Regions from separate parts of the Streptomyces sp. cg35 genome, predicted to be linked through region 1. Evidence: riboswitches for the same ligand, from Rfam matches in the RefSeq annotation. Region 1 holds a riboswitch; the other holds the start of a gene.
The links. A riboswitch is a leader RNA that binds a small molecule or an ion and turns the genes downstream of it on or off. The one in region 1 is predicted to bind ZMP and ZTP.
Positions count from the first base shown of each region.

Region 1 (4,408 bases):
GATCGGTGACCGTGCGCACGACCTGGCCGTCGTAGAGGAACTTGAGGTAGTCGCCCGTCCAGCTGAGGCCGAAGGTGTGCCAGTACGTGCTGTGCAGGGCCGCCGCGTCGAGCACTCCGGGGGACGCCTTGTGGTCGGCGCCGTAGCCGTCGTAGTGGATGTTCGTGGAGTACGTGTCGGACTGGTACGCGGTCTCCGCGATGTCGATCTCCGCGCCGTCGGCGGCCGTGCCCGGCGTGCTGCCGTGGGTGGGGTGCTGCAGCCAGACCGCGGCCAAGTGGCCGTTGGTGGGAGGCACATGGACCTTGAACTCGATCGCGCCGCCGTGCCAGGCGTACTTGCTCTTCGTCTCGATCCGGCCGCCGGCGTACTGGCCGGCGCCGATGTTCCGGACGTCGATGGCGAGGGCACCCTGCCCGGCTGCGTCGGGGCGGACGTTGGCCGGCTTGTACCACCAGCGGATGCCGTCGTGCGGGTCGCGCTCCTGGTCCAGGGCGGTCCACTTCGTGCTGTCCAGAGCGGAGTCGGTGAACTCGTCGCTGAAGACCAGCTCGGACGCCGAAGCTCTCTCGGCACCGAGCGGCCGAACACCGGCCGGGGATGCGGGGTCGACTGCGGTCGAACGGGCCGTGGCGCCCGCCCCCGCCGTACCGGCCGCGGTCGTGAGCAGTGTGCATGCGCTCAGGACGGTCGCGACGACCAGGAGACGACTCGCGTTGTTCGTCACTGTGCACTCTCCTCGCGCCTCGGTCGCAGGGTTGCTTGCCGAGGAGTGTGGAGGAAGTCATTCGCATGGTCAACTAATTCATTAGAACGAATTAGATCGACAGGCTGAACCGGCCGGGCCGTCCCGCCAGTAAGGTCGGATTCGTCGCGTTGAGAACCGAGGGCAGGAACACGTGAGCGCACCACAAGCCTCCGCGGGCACGGCCGTCCGGGGCCAGAAGGCCCGGAGCCTCGCCGAAGAGCTCCGCAAGGGCATCGCCGAACTGCGCTGGCCCGCGGGCAGATTGCCGACCGAGCAGGCGCTGGCCCGCGAGCAGGGCGTGAGCCTGAACACCGTACGCAGGGCGGTCGACCTGCTGGTCCAGGACGGGCTCGTGTACCGCAAGCAGGGTTCGGGCACATACATCGCAACGGCGGACAAGGCCGAGGCGGGGCCGCTCGTCGGGGTCGCGGTGCCCTCCATGACGTACTACTACCCTCGGATCATCGGGGGCATCGAGCGTGAACTCGCCCGGCACGGCGCACAGATGATGCTGCGCAGCACCGACTGGGACCCCGCTACGGAACGGCAGGCGATCGAGAACCTCGCGAACGCCGGCGCGGCAGGGCTGCTCCTGGTGCCGGGACTCGGCGAGACGGCCTCAGGGCTGTGGACCGACGGCCTCGACGGCCTCGGACTGCCGGTGGTCCTCGTCGAGCGCGGCCTCGAGATCCCGGCCACGCTCGACGAGTTCGTCGCCTCGAACCATGCCGCCGGCGCGCACTCCGCGATCCGTCACCTGGTGGAGCTCGGGCACACCCGGATCGGCTACCTGGAGCGCGCCAGCGCGCACACCGCCGCGCAGGTCAGATCAGGGCTGCGGGCCGGTCTGCAGAACGCGGGGCTCGGTCCCGACCCGACCGTCTCCGAGTCGCTGACCCGGTGGACGCCCAAGGACGCCGAGCGCTTCCTCGACCGCCTGATCGCACACCGGGCCACGGCGGCACTCTGTTTCGCTGACCGGGAGGCCGCGCTGCTCGTCAGTGTCGCCGGGCGACGTGGACTCGACGTCCCCGGGGACCTGTCGGTGATCGGATACGACGACGAAGTGGCCGATCTGTCGGAGGTGCCACTCACTGCCGTGTCCCCGGCCAAGGCCGAGATTGGGCGGCTGGCGGTGAACGTCCTGCGCGCGCGTCTGTCCGATCCGGACGCCCCGCGCCGCCAGGAGTCCCTCGTGCCGCGCCTCGTCGTGCGGGACTCCACCGGGCCCGTACGGCATGGATGAACGGGAGGGAACACATCCCGGGGAGATCGCGCGGGCAGTGGCGCACCGGCTTTCGATGCTGAGGCGTTCTGACCGGCGTGAGCATGCTGCGCCTACTACAGTGCGGTGTGGGCCGTGACTGGCGCTGAGGTGGAGCACCACCGGGGAGCGGCCTGACGAGACGTCGTTGCCGTGCGCCTGGGCGAGTGGTCAGCAACGCCTGGAGGCAACGATGCCCGCGACTCGGACGGCCCGGCTCATGGACGGCACCGGCCTCGCCAAACGCATCATCGAAGAGGCTGCTGCCAAGGCGGCAGAGGTTTCACGGCGTGGGGGGACCCGCCCCTGCCTGGCGACGGTGCTGGTGGGAGAAGACCCCGCGTCGGCCACGTACGTCCGCATGAAGCGCGCACGGTGCGCGAAGGCGGGCATCCAGTCCCGGCACATCGCTCTGCCCGCCACCACCACGACCGCCGAACTGATCGACACCCTCGCTGGTCTGTCCGGCGATCCGGACGTGCACGGCATTCTGCTCCAGCATCCTTGCGGCCCGCACATCGACGAGCGAGCGGCGTTCGAGGCCATCGCCCCGGAGAAGGATGTCGACGGGGTCACGCTCCATTCGTTCGCCGCGATGAGCTTCGCGCGGCCGGGTTTTGTGTCCTGCACTCCGGGCGGAATTATGCGGTTGCTGGAGGCGTACGACGTCGACCTCGCCGGCAAGCACGCCGTCGTGGTGGGCCGCAGTGCGATTCTCGGCAAGCCTGCAGGGATGCTCCTGCTCGCCAAGGACGCGACAGTGACCTACTGCCACTCCCGCACGGCGGACCTGCCGGGGATCGTCCGGGAAGCTGACGTCGTGGTGGCGGCCGTGGGACGGCCCCGGCTGATCCGGGGTCAGGACATCAAGCCCGGCGCGGTGGTGATCGACGCCGGATACAACCCGGGCAACGTCGGCGACGTGGACTTCGACACCGCCCGTACCCGCGCCCGTCTGATCACTCCGGTGCCCGGCGGCGTCGGGCCGATGACCATCGCCGTCCTGCTCGCGCAGACCGTGGACGCCGCCGCCGAACAGTCCGGAACGCAGCACCACTGACCGCCTGAACGAGAGACCTCGTAGCGGGCTGGTCGGCAGTTCGTCCTGATAGCGGCTCGCCGCCCGTGAGTGCGGTGAGCCGCAGAGGACGAGGGTCCGCAGACGTCGTCAAAGTCGCTGTCGAAGTGCAGCCTCCCGTCCACCAGTTCGTGTGTGCATGATCCTGGCTGCCATCGGCTCAGGACAAGGTCCGCTGTCGTCGCCCCACCGGGGGAGTGAGGCGTCCTGGCCCTGGGTTACGTCGATCTGCCGCTCGTCACGGCATGTCACACTTCCTGTGATCACGCCGCCGGCCGAGCCTGCGCCGCCAGGGCGGGCCCCTGTCTCGCCAATGCCGGGACCGCAGTGAAGTTCCGCTCCCTGGTGCCTTGCAGGGCCCACCTGATCAGTCGCTGGTGAGCGGTCTGGGACGAGCCGAGCTTGCATCAGTGATCACTGACCGGACAGGCACATCCGACCGACTGGCCAACCGATCAGAGAAACGACGCTCTAGCCGTGACGTGGGGCGACAATCCCGGTGGAGGATGACATGCGGTTCCTGGTGCCCGTGACACGGGTCGCTCTTGCGGTGCTGACGGCGGCGGCGCTCGCAGCCAGTGCCGCCCACGCCCCGTCTGTCGGCGTGGGCATCGACGACTTCTTCAGCTATTTCACGGTGCTGAGCAACTGCGCCACCACTCTCGTGCTGGCCTACGGCGCCCTGGCCGCCGCTCTGGGCCTCCCGCCGACTCCGGACCTGCTGCGCGGAGCGGTGACGCTTTACATGGTGATCACCGGTCTCGTCTTCGCCATCGCTCTGGCCGACGTGGAGACCGCGATGCTCCCCTGGACCAACACGGTCCTGCACCAGCTCATGCCTTTGGTCATGCTCGCCGACTGGCTCCTGTTCCCGCCCACGCGCCCGCTCCGCCTGAGTCGTACGGTGACCTGGCTGGCATTTCCCCTGCTCTACGCCGCCTACACGCTCGTACGTGGACCCCTGGCGCACTGGTATCCCTACCCCTTCCTCAATGCCGAGGCCCACGGCTACCCCCGCGTGCTTGTCGCCTGTCTGCTGATCGCTGTCCTGGCGTGCGCTCTCACTGCCGCAATCACCTGGGCGGCCAATGCCCGCCGGCGCCAGAGTGCTCAGCGCACGCAGGCCTGACCGGGCGGCGCACACCAAGTACGGCGGTCTCACCGCCCGATGATGCGACGGCCGGCGCAACAGGCCGTCGGCGCGGACCGGAACGTGATGGCCGAAGGCGGGACAGGACCCGCGGCGTGCGGACCGCCGAGAGGGACTGGATGTGATCATGTGAGGGTGCTGCGCTCTTCGTCGTTCCACGTCCCGTAC
Region 1 is NZ_CP191268.1:155,648-160,055, reverse strand. Features, by position in the region: gene ACQUQD_RS00795 (glycoside hydrolase family 16 protein) at 1-727, opposite strand, end outside; gene ACQUQD_RS00790 (substrate-binding domain-containing protein) at 900-1,994, shown strand; ZMP/ZTP riboswitch at 2,099-2,184, shown strand; gene ACQUQD_RS00785 (bifunctional 5,10-methylenetetrahydrofolate dehydrogenase/5,10-methenyltetrahydrofolate cyclohydrolase) at 2,206-3,072, shown strand; gene ACQUQD_RS00780 (Pr6Pr family membrane protein) at 3,602-4,219, shown strand.

Region 2 (4,408 bases), 3.4 Mb from region 1:
CGCCCGCACCACCGGGTACGTCGCCAAGCCCCTCCTCGGCCGCGAAGGCGCCGGCGTCACTCTCCACGAACCGGGCAGCTCACCAACCGAAACGACGCCTCGTGAAGAGGCCTGCTGTTACCAGGAACTGAGCCTCTTGCCCGACTTCGACGGCAACCGGGTGGTGCTGGGTGCCTGGGTCGTGGAGAACGAAGCCGCGGGTCTCGGCATCCGTGAATCCTCGGGCCCGATCACGGACGAATACGCCCGCTTCCTGCCCCACGTCATCCTCTAGCGCCGACCGGGTCTGGGCCGCCGACCCCAGACCCGGCCTCGGGCCCTGATACGCCCCGGGGCGTCATCACTCTTCAGGTGTCAAGGAACTCTCGGATGTCTCCGGGCGCCGCCGTTCACGCGCCGAGTACCGCACGGAGCTGATCGAGCCCCCAGTCCAGATCCTCCTTCCTGATCACCAGGGGCGGGGCGATCCGGATCGTGGAGCCATGGGTGTCCTTCACGAGCACACCCCGATCCATCAACTTCTCCGAGATCTCCCGTCCCGTCCCGTACGCCGGATCGATGTCCACACCCGCCCAGAGCCCACGGCCCCGCACCTCGGTCACCTTGCCCGTCCCGGCCAACAGGCCCAGCTCGGCGTGCAGATGCTCACCCAGCTCCGCGGCCCGCTGCTGGAACTCCCCGCCCCGCAGCATCGCGATCACCTCGAGCGCCACAGCACAAGCGAGCGGATTGCCGCCGAACGTCGACCCGTGCTCGCCCGGTCGGAACACCCCCAGCACCGCCTTGCTCGACACGACCGCCGACACCGGCACGACACCGCCCCCGAGCGCCTTGCCCAGCACATACATGTCGGGCACCACGCCCTCGTGCTCGCAGGCGAACGTCCGCCCCGTCCGCCCGAGCCCCGACTGGATCTCGTCCGCGATGAACAGCACGCTGCGCTCGCGCGTCAGCTCCCGCACCGCCGGCAGGTATCCGGGCGGCGGCACCAGCACCCCCGCCTCACCCTGGATCGGCTCCAGAAGGACCGCCACCGTGTCCTCGGTCATCGCGTCCCGGAGCGCTTCCAGGTCGCCGTACGGGACGATGTCGAACCCCGGCGTGTAGGGCCCGAAGTCCGCTCGGGCCTCCGGATCCGTGGAGAAGCTGACGATGGTCGTCGTCCGGCCGTGGAAGTTGTCGCTCGCGACCACGATCCGCGCCCGGCCGTCCGGCACGCCCTTGACCCGGTACCCCCACTTACGGGCGGTCTTCACCGCGGTCTCCACCGCCTCCGCCCCCGTGTTCATCGGCAGCACCATCTCCATGCCGCACAACTCGGCGAGCTGCGTACAGAACTCGGCGAACCGGTCGTGATGGAACGCCCGAGAGGTCAGGGTGACGCGCTCCAGCTGGGCCTTGGCCGCCTCGATCAGCCGCCGGTTTCCATGCCCGAAATTGAGGGCGGAGTACCCGGCGAGCATGTCCAGATAGCGGCGCCCCTCGACGTCCGTCATCCACGCGCCCTCCGCCGTGGCGACGACGACGGGCAGCGGATGGTAGTTGTGCGCGCTGTGCTCCTCGGAGGCGGCGATCAAGCCCTCCGTAGCAGCACGTGGGTCCTCGGCGGTGTGGGCGGGAGTCACAGAAGTCACGGGATCTCCGTTCTTACGGCTCTGAAGGCCTTGCGGCTCTTACGGCGCGAGACGGGTTTGTGGCCCCTTCCTATCGTCGCTCGCATCCTGGACGCGGAAACCTCGCGCACCGGCGCGCCCGGTAATGTGATTCCCGGGCCGTGACTGGCGCGCTGGGATGGGACCGACCATCGGGGAGCGGCCCGCGAACTGTGTGCCGTGCGCCTGGGCCGAACCGTGCAGCGCCCCGTCTGTCCGAGCCCGCTCGGACCGGGGAGAACCCGTCCCGGAGGTCCTTCATGCCAGAGCCCACCCCTTCCTCCTCCCTTTCCACCGAGTCAGTCGCCTTCCGCAGCGCCCTCGACGTGATCCGGAGCGTGGAGCCCCGGGTCGCCGACGCCATCGGCCAGGAGATCGCCGACCAGCGCGAGATGCTCAAGCTGATCGCCAGTGAGAACTACGCCTCTCCGGCCACCCTGCTGGCGATGGGCAACTGGTTCAGCGACAAGTACGCCGAGGGCACCGTCGGCCGCCGCTTCTACGCGGGGTGCCGCAACGTCGACACCGTCGAGTCCCTGGCCGCTGAACACGCCCGAGAGCTCTTCGGCGCCCAGCACGCGTATGTCCAGCCGCACTCCGGCATCGACGCCAACCTCGTCGCCTTCTGGGCCGTCCTCGCGGACCGCGTCGAGGCTCCCGCCCTGCAGCGAGCCGGGGTGCGCAACGTCAACGACCTGTCCGACGTCGACTGGACAGAGCTGCGCCAGGCCTTCGGCAACCAGCGCATGCTCGGCATGTCCCTGGACGCCGGCGGCCACCTCACGCATGGGTTCCGACCCAACATCTCCGGCAAGATGTTCGACCAGCGCAGCTACGGCACCGACCCGGCCACCGGACTCCTGGACTACGAGGCGCTGCGCGCCACGGCCCGCGAGTTCAAGCCGATGATCATCGTCGCCGGCTACTCCGCCTACCCGCGCCTGGTGAACTTCCGCATCATGCGGGAGATCGCCGACGAGGTCGGGGCAACGCTGATGGTCGACATGGCTCACTTCGCCGGTCTTGTCGCGGGCAAGGTCCTCACCGGCGACTTCGACCCGGTGCCGCACGCCCAGATCGTCACCACGACCACCCACAAGTCGCTGCGCGGCCCGCGCGGCGGCATGGTCCTGTGCGACGACTCGCTCGCCGACCAGGTGGACCGCGGCTGCCCGATGGTGCTGGGCGGTCCGCTGCCGCACGTCATGGCCGCGAAGGCTGTCGCGCTCGCCGAGGCCCGCCGTCCTGACTTCCGTGGCTACGCCCAGGCCGTCGTCGACAACTCCCGCGCCCTCGCCGAAGGCCTCACCCGGCGCGGAGCGACCCTGGTCACCGGCGGTACGGACAACCACCTCAATCTGATCGATGTCGCCACCTCCTACGGTCTGACCGGCCGACAGGCCGAGTCCGCGCTTCTCGATTCCGGCATCGTCACCAACCGCAACGCCATTCCTGCCGACCCGAACGGCGCGTGGTACACCTCCGGCATCCGTATCGGCACCCCCGCCCTCACCACCCGCGGCCTGGGCGCCACCGAGATGGACGAGATCGCCGCGCTCATCGACCGCGTCCTCACGGCGACCGAGGCCGGCACCACCAGCAAGGGCGCCCCCTCCAAGGCCCAGCACGTCCTGGAGGCCAAGGTCGCCGACGAGGTCTCCCACCGGGCCGGCGATCTGCTCGCCGGTTTCCCGCTCTACCCCGCCGTCGACCTCACCTGAGCCTCGACCCGCCGCCTTCGGAAGGGGCCCGTCCCTGACGGAGGCGGCGGCTGCGCCGGTCCGAGAACCTGCTCGCCAGGCGGTCATATGTCCCGCAGCTCCTGCCGTGGGCCTGACTCCCGGCGCCTGCGAGACGACGCCAGCGTCTCCGGCAGACGCATGACCAGCGGTCGAAGCAGCAGGGCTGCCGCCGCTCCAGCGCCCGCACAGGGGACCGCCCACCACCAGTCGATCCCGCTGCCCCGGGCCGTCGCCGCGGACGTGGCAGATGCAGTGGCGGCCGCTCCTGGAGCCGCTGCCGCGGGTGTCCCGGATATCTCCGAGCTGGGAAATACGGGAGGCGCCCCACCGGGAGCCCGCTTGCCCATCACACCCAGCCTGTGCAGCAGCGACCGCAGCTCATCCGGCTTCTGAGCCGTGTGCCAGTAGCCGCTGAACTTCTCCGGGATATCCGTCGACGTATGGATCCAGACCTCCTTGCTGCCCGGAGTGTCGGGATAGACGCGGTCCACCCGCCAGGGCTGCACATCGTGCAGCAGCCACGTCATGTTGAGCTGTCGTCCCGCACCGACACCGAGGCCGGGTGGCACCTTCTCCTGTCCCTCGCCCGGCTCACCGAGCAGGCTGCTCAGACGGCCGTACTCCTTGTCACTGAAGTAGAGCGACGCGCTCTGCTTGCTCTCCGGTGAGACGACGAGGACGCTGGTGGGCCCGCCGGCCAATGCTTGCGAACCGCTCCACAGCACCATGACCAGTGCCGCAGCCAGCGCTGTGGCCAGTGCCGCCACGCTTCGTACCGTACGCATTCGAACCCCCAGCCGATCCCTGCACGGCTCCTCCGTGCACTGTCACTTCTGGTACACCGCTCGAGCTGTCCGGGTTCCCGATTCGCCGGGATGTCTTTTCGTCTGCGTCGGCTATGGCCTGCCCGGCGGATCTTGCCGCCGGGGGTGCGTGCGTTGTGCCCTGAGACACATGGCGGGGTGGGAACGGGCGTCGTTGGCGACACTCACCGTCATCGAAGGGGGCTGTCAC
Region 2 is NZ_CP191268.1:3,515,569-3,519,976, reverse strand. Features, by position in the region: gene ACQUQD_RS16040 (glutathionylspermidine synthase family protein) at 1-274, shown strand, start outside; gene rocD (ornithine--oxo-acid transaminase) at 390-1,625, opposite strand; ZMP/ZTP riboswitch at 1,765-1,851, shown strand; gene ACQUQD_RS16030 (glycine hydroxymethyltransferase) at 1,913-3,373, shown strand; gene ACQUQD_RS16025 (hypothetical protein) at 3,457-4,161, opposite strand.
Region 2: it holds a riboswitch for ZMP and ZTP, as region 1 does, so the genes downstream of both, ACQUQD_RS16030 (glycine hydroxymethyltransferase) here and ACQUQD_RS00785 (bifunctional 5,10-methylenetetrahydrofolate dehydrogenase/5,10-methenyltetrahydrofolate cyclohydrolase) in region 1, are expected to answer to the same signal.